One region of the Pseudoduganella aquatica genome, then DNA from elsewhere that is predicted to be linked to it. Evidence: riboswitches for the same ligand, from Rfam matches in the RefSeq annotation. Region 1 holds a riboswitch; the other holds the start of a gene.
The links. Region 1 has a riboswitch for thiamine pyrophosphate ahead of KT882_RS11345 (TonB-dependent siderophore receptor). Riboswitches for the same ligand answer to the same signal wherever they lie in the genome.
Positions count from the first base shown of each region.

Region 1 (3,397 bases):
CGGTGGCGGCCTTTGCGGCCAGCTGGTTGCGCTCCACCTGGGTGTGGCGCGCGCCGGCGTGCAGCGTGAGCTGCTCGGTCAGGCCCACCACGTCCTGGAAGAAGACCGCGCGTTCACGGTCGCTGCGGCGCTCCGTCACCGGGCCGCTGGTCAGGCCCGTGGGCTTGACGGCGACAGGGTGGAAGATATTGCTGGTGCCCGCGTATTCGTAAATGTCGTCGCCCCACTTCTCGCTGTTCTTGTAGAAGGAGTAGCCGCCGGTGACGGCGTGCTTGACGGCGCCGGTGGCGAATTTGCCCTGCACCATGGCCTGCATGGCTTGCGGCTTTTTGCGTTCGCCCAGGCTGATGTAGTCGTACACGTCGTAGTCGCCGTTGGCGCAGAAGCCGGGGTACAGGTCCTGGGCGCCGCAGCCGTAAGGGAAGGCGGTGTAGTCGTCGCGCTTGAAGGAGTGGCTGTTGGCGCTCACGGTGGCGTTCCAGTCCTGGTTGAACTGGTAGCTGAAGCGCGCGCCGATGTTGCTGCTTTCGGTCTCCACCGGATAGCTCCACGACTGGTTGTTGAGCATATTGTCGGCGGAGATCTTGGGCAGCGTGGCGTTGTTAATCAGCTGGAAGCCGGGCACCGACACTTGCGATTTCTTCTGGTAGTCCGCGTCCAGCTGCAGCAGCGCCTGCGGCGAGATCTGCCAGTCGAAGGCGCCGGAAATGAAGTTGCGGTGGCCGTCCGCGCCCTTGACGTAGGAGCGCAGGCGCTCGCCGGCCACGTTCACGCGGTAGCCGAAGCGGCGGTCCTCGAAGCGGCCGCCCACGTCCACGGCGCCCAGCACCGTGCCGCGCTCGCTCGCTTCGATGGTGACGGAGCGCAGCGGCGTGGCGGTCGGGCGCTTGGTCACGTAATTGATGATGCCGCCCGGCGTGGCCATGCCGGACTGCAGGCCGGCCAGGCCCTTCAGCACCTCGATGGCTTCCTTGTTCTCCAGCGGGATCTGGGTGTCGCCAGGGATGATCATGCCATCCTTGCGGTAGCTGCTGCCGTTGTCGAGCTTGAAGCCGCGGATGGAGAACTGCTCGGCGTAGCCGACGGCGTTGTAGGCGTCGCTGATGCTGGCGTCGAACTTGGCGGCGTCGGTGGTGGAGCGGATGTTCAGATCCTGCATCTTCTCGCGGCTCAGCACCGTCACCGATGCGGGCGTGAGCAGCAGCGGCATGTCGGTAAAGCCGGCCACGGAGGCGCGGGGGGCGGCGTTCTTGCCGGTGATGACGACCACTTCCGACGGCGCTTGTTCGGCTGGCGCTACGGCTGGCGCTACGGCTGGCGCGTCGTCTGCAAAGGCGGAAACGGTAAAGGCTTGGGAGACCGCCAGGGCGATCGTGCTAACTGCGAAATTTCGTGCGGACATTTTAGGCTCTCGTAAAAATGGGAGCCAACGGAAGGGTACAAAGGAGGGGAAACAACTTTGCGCTTTCCTTCGCTGGCATTATCCAGATCAGGTACGAAGGGTATCTCTCACCCGGAAAACGCGTTCCCAGGACCCCTAGCGAATTACAAGTGTAGCACGATTTACAAACTGAGCTCCAGTGCCGCGCGGGCGGCGGCGGCGTCCACGTCGCGGTGTTCGCCCAGCTTGACCAGCTTGTGCGCTTCCAGCGCGGCCACCACGGCGTCGATCGCGGACGCGTCCAGGCCGTAGCCGGACAAGCGCGTCGGCACGCCCATCTGCTCGAAGAAGCTGCGCGTGCGTGCGATGGCGGCGGCGATGCGGCTGTCCTCATCGCCCTCGCTGATGCCCCAGACGCGCGCCGCGTACTGCAGCAGCTTGGCGCGCTTGGCTTCCTTGCGCACCGTCAGTATGCCCGGCAGCACCACGGCCAGGGTTTGCGCGTGGTCCAGCTGGTACAGCGCGGTCAGCTCGTGGCCTATCATGTGGGTGGCCCAGTCCTGGGGCACGCCCACGCCGATCACGCCGTTCAGCGCCATGGTCGCGCTCCACATGACGTTGGCGCGCACGTCCAGGTTCTCCGGCTCGCTCAGCGTTTTCGGGCCTTCCTCGATCAGCGTCAGCAGCAGGCCTTCGGCCCAGCGGTCCTGCACCGGCGCGTTGACCGGGTAGGTCAGGTACTGCTCCATCACGTGCACAAAAGCGTCCACCACGCCGTTGCCCACCTGGCGCAGCGGCAGCGTGAAGGTCTTGCTCGGATCGAGTACGGAGAATTTCGGGAACACGTGGCGGCTGTGGAAGGCGCGCTTTTCCTGCGTGGCGGCGCGCGTGACCACGCTGGCGGCGTTCATTTCCGAGCCGGTGGCGGGCAGGGTCAGCACGCTGCCGAAGGGCAGGGCGGCGTTGATATTGGCGCCGCCTTTCTTCAGGATCAGCCATGGGTCTTCTTCGCCGAACAGCGCGGCTGCCGCGACGAACTTGGTGCCGTCGATCACGGAGCCGCCGCCCACCGCCAGCAGGAAATCGATCTTCTCGGCCTTGACGATGGCGACCGCTTTCATCAGCGTTTCGTAGTGCGGGTTGGGCTCGATGCCGGCGAATTCGATCACCGTGTGGCCGCTCAGCGCAGCCTTCACTTCCTCGTAGACGCCGTTGCGCTTGATGCTGCCGCCGCCGTACAGCATCAGCACGCGCGCGCCGGCCGGCACCAGCGGCGTGATGGCGGCGATCTGGCCCTGGCCGAACAGGATCTGGGTAGGGTTGTGGAAATCGAAGTTAAGCAAAGCAGGCTCCTTGTTTGAATTTGGCTGGCTTGAGCCCGCCATTATCGCTCAGCCGCCTGCAATGTGTTTGGCACGCCACGGGTGGTTGCATTTCCATCTGGAAATGTGGCAAGATTGGCAATGAACTTACCAGGAGACCTGATTTGACCTCGATAGAACAACGCCTGCTCGCCTGCGAGCAAGAGAATGTCCGGCTGCGCAAGCGCCTGAACCGTCAGAACGGCTTGTGGGTGGCCGGTTTGCTGCTGCTGGCCGGCGGCGGCGCCATGGCCGGCGCCAGCCTGAAAAACGCCATCTTCGACAGCGTGCGCGCCAAGGAAGTGGTGGTGGTCGATGGCAAGGGCATCGTTCGCGCCCGCCTGGGCGGCGACCTGCCGGACGCGGTAATGACCGGCGGCCACGTGTCCAAGCGCGGCAGCAAGGCGGCGGGCATGATCATCTACGACGAGGAAGGCATCGAGCGCGGCGGCTACGTCACGCAGGACAACGGCAGCAACGCCATGCTGACCCTGGATTCCAAGCACCGCATGGCCGCCATCATGGTGGCCGGACCCGACCCGTCGCAGGACAGCGCGCTCACGCTCATCACCAAGGATGGCGGCATCGAGCTGCGCTCGGACGGCAACGGTTCGCGCCTCAGCGTGCGCGACAAGGCCGGCCTGACCTACCAGCA
Region 1 is NZ_CP086370.1:2,580,937-2,584,333, forward strand. It holds gene KT882_RS11345 (TonB-dependent siderophore receptor) at 1-1,402, opposite strand, end outside; TPP riboswitch at 1,450-1,549, opposite strand; gene KT882_RS11350 (iron-containing alcohol dehydrogenase) at 1,564-2,724, opposite strand; gene KT882_RS11355 (hypothetical protein) at 2,868-3,397, shown strand, end outside.

Region 2 (3,397 bases), 1.1 Mb from region 1:
CCGTGCCGTACCAGCCGATCAAGGCCGCGCCGATGCCGGAAGTGATATGGTCGTAGCCCGGCGCGATGTCCGTGGTCAGTGGTCCCAGCGTGTAGAACGGCGCTTCGCTGCACTGATCCAGCTGCAGGTCCATATTCTCTTTGATGAGCTGCATGGGCACGTGGCCCGGGCCTTCTATCATCACCTGCACATCGTGCTTCCAGGCGATCTGCGTCAGCTCGCCCAGCGTCTTCAGTTCGCCAAGCTGCGCCTCGTCGTTGGCGTCGTAGATGGAGCCGGGACGCAGGCCGTCGCCCAGGCTGAAGGACACGTCGTAGGCCTTCATGATTTCGCAGATCTCTTCGAAGTGCGTGTACAGGAAGGACTCCTTGTGATGCGCCAGGCACCACTTGGCCATGATGGAGCCGCCCCGCGACACAATGCCCGTCAGGCGCTTGGCCGTCAGCGGCACGTAGCGCAGCAGCACGCCGGCGTGGATGGTGAAGTAGTCCACGCCCTGCTCCGCCTGTTCAATCAGCGTGTCGCGGAAAATCTCCCAGGTCAGGTCTTCTGCCTTGCCGTTCACCTTCTCCAGCGCCTGGTAGATCGGCACCGTGCCGATAGGTACGGGGCTGTTGCGGATGATCCATTCGCGCGTTTCGTGGATATGCTTGCCGGTGGACAGATCCATCACATTGTCGCCGCCCCAGCGGATGGCCCAGGTCATCTTCTCCACTTCCTCGCCGATGGACGAGGTGACGGCCGAGTTGCCGATGTTGGCGTTGATCTTGACCAGGAAATTGCGGCCGATGATCATCGGCTCCACTTCGGGGTGGTTGATATTGGCCGGGATAATGGCGCGGCCACGGGCGATTTCCTCGCGCACGAATTCGGGCGTGATCTCGGCCGGGGTTGCGGCGCCATAGTTCTGGCCCGGATGCTGGCGGCCCATCATTTCCGCCATGCGTTCACCCATGGGGCCGGACGCTTTCAGCTCCGCCAGGTACTCCTTGCGGCGCATGTTTTCGCGGATCGCCACGAACTCCATCTCGGGCGTGATGATGCCCTGGCGTGCGTAGTGCATTTGCGTGACATTGCCGTTTGCCTTGGCGCGGCGCGGCTTGCGGGTCAGGTTGAAACGCAGCTCGGCCAGCGCGGCGTCGTTCAGGCGCTCCTTGCCGTAGTCCGAAGTCGGGCCGTCCAGCTCCTCGGTGTCATCGCGCTCCAGTATCCACGGCAGGCGCGGCGTGGCCAGGCCGGAGCGGATATCGATCTGCACGTCCGGGTCGGTGTACGGGCCGGAGGTGTCGTAGACGTAGATGGGCGGGTTCTTCTCGTGGCCGAAGCTGGCCGGGGTGTCGGACTGCGAGATCTCGCGCATGGGCACGCGGATATCCGGGCGGCTGCCCTCGACATAGAATTTGCGGGAATTCGGCAGCGGCGCGATGGCCGCGCTGTCCACTTCAGCGGTGGCGGACAGGAATTTCGGGTTGGCGTTCATTTGGCTCCTTTGTTGGCTACAGGAGCCAGCAAAGGAGGTTCGGCAAATACCCGGCTGCGGCGCGCAGTCCCCAAAGTACGGGCGCGCGGCGTGGCGGGTGGAGGCCTAAAGCTTCCCTTCGCTGGCATTATCCAGATCAGGTTCGGAGGGTATTTCTCACCCGCGCCGCTTTCGCAACGCAGGACCCCTAGCGTGTGCCGCCTTGCGGCAGCGGTTTGAATTATACATGGCCCGCGAACGCAGGCAACATTGATTCGAAACTAAACTTTTTTATTGCACCGCAGGCTCAGCGCGATACGCTGCAGCGGGCAATGCGGTCGATCGAGCCGCTCCACAAGCCACGGTGGCCGCGTTCCTTGGCGACGAACTTTCCTTCCACCGAGGCGTAGCGCAAAGTTTTGCAGCGCAGCTCGGGGCTGTCCTTGGCGAAGGTGACCCACAGGCCGTTGCGCAGGATGCCGTGGTCGTAGTCGTCGCGGTGCAGGTAGATTGCATCGCCATCGAACTCGCGCACCAGGTAGCCGCTCACGCGGATTTGCTTGCCGTCGAAGCGCGCGGGGTTTGCGATCAGCTCTATCAGGGACACGTCCTGCGGCGGGCGCGCCGCCGGTGCGGCCTGCGCCGCCATTGCCGCCGCCATCATCAGGGCCGCTACGATTGTCTTCACCACCAAACTCCATCCATCTGTTCAAAATGCGATGATAACCGAGCGTGGCGGCGTTACGGCGCACATCCTCAAGCAGACGAAAAAAAGCCCCGCCGAAGCGGGGCTCCAGGCAAGCGCCGGAAATTACTTCGCGGCTGGCGCAGGTGCGGCTGCGACGGCTGGTGCTGCGGCAGGCGTAGCGGCGGCTGGCGTGGCGGCGGCCTTCTCAGCATGCTTGCCATCCTTGGCGTGCGATTTCTCTTTCGACTTTTCGGCCTTCTCGGTCTTCACCACTTCCTTGCTTTCCTTGGCTTCCGCTTTCACCACTTTGGCTTCCGCCTTGGCCGACGGCGCTGGAGCAGCGGCAGGAGCCGGGGTTTGAGCGAAGGTAGCGGTTGCGAACAAGCCGGCGATCAGGGTAGCGATAGTCTTGGTCATGATATTTTTTCCTTGGTCAGTATATGAATGGTTTGTTCGGTGCTGCGATTACTTGGCGGCCGGAGTGGTGGCCGAAGCGACGACCGGGGCTGCTGGTGCTGCTGGTGCTGCGGCCGGGGCGCTTGCGGTTTTTTCCGCCGGCTTGGCTGCGGCTTTGCTGTGGTGCGTGCCCTTGGCGGCTTTCTTGTGTTCTTTCGCAGGTTCCGCTTTCACATCGGTCTTCGCGGCTTCCTTGGTTTCCGCTTTCGCGGCAACCGCCTCGGTCTTGGCGGAAGGCGCTGGCGCGGCTGCAGGCGCCGGGGTTTGTGCGAAAGCTGCGGTTGCGAACAGGCCGGCGATCAGGGTAGCGATAGTCTTGGTCATGGTGTATTCCTCTGTAATGATATAAACGGTTTATTTAGTTAACTTTTACTGCTTACTTCGTTGCAGGGGCGGCTGGCTTTGCCGCTTCCTTGACTTCTTTATGTTCTGCCTTGTGCTCTGCTTTGTGTTCTGCTTTGACTGCGGCTTTGGTTTCCACTTTTACTTCGGTCTTGGCTACCGGTGCTGCTGGAGCGGCGGGCGCCGTTGCTGGTGCGGAGGCCTGTGCAAACGCAGCGCTAGCGAACAGTCCGGCGATCAGGGTAGCGATTACTTTTTTCATTTTTCAGTCCTCTTTCTAGTTTGTGGTTTCGTGCACATTTGCCGTGTCACTGAGCAGAAAACGCGGCCCGGTTTCATGCAGTTGACGGGCTTTACACGCGCTTACAACTTGCGGTAATTGCTTACAGTTAGCCAAAAAAAATCCCCGCCGAAGCGGGGATCCATTTTCGGCAAGCAGGCCGGGTCAGGCA
Region 2 is NZ_CP086370.1:1,485,012-1,488,408, reverse strand. It holds gene thiC (phosphomethylpyrimidine synthase ThiC) at 1-1,480, opposite strand, end outside; TPP riboswitch at 1,577-1,679, opposite strand; gene KT882_RS06520 (hypothetical protein) at 1,767-2,147, opposite strand; gene KT882_RS06515 (hypothetical protein) at 2,271-2,564, opposite strand; gene KT882_RS06510 (hypothetical protein) at 2,613-2,927, opposite strand; gene KT882_RS06505 (hypothetical protein) at 2,980-3,207, opposite strand; gene KT882_RS06500 (DUF4214 domain-containing protein) at 3,391-3,397, opposite strand, start outside.
Region 2: another riboswitch for thiamine pyrophosphate. It lies ahead of thiC (phosphomethylpyrimidine synthase ThiC); the one in region 1 lies ahead of KT882_RS11345 (TonB-dependent siderophore receptor).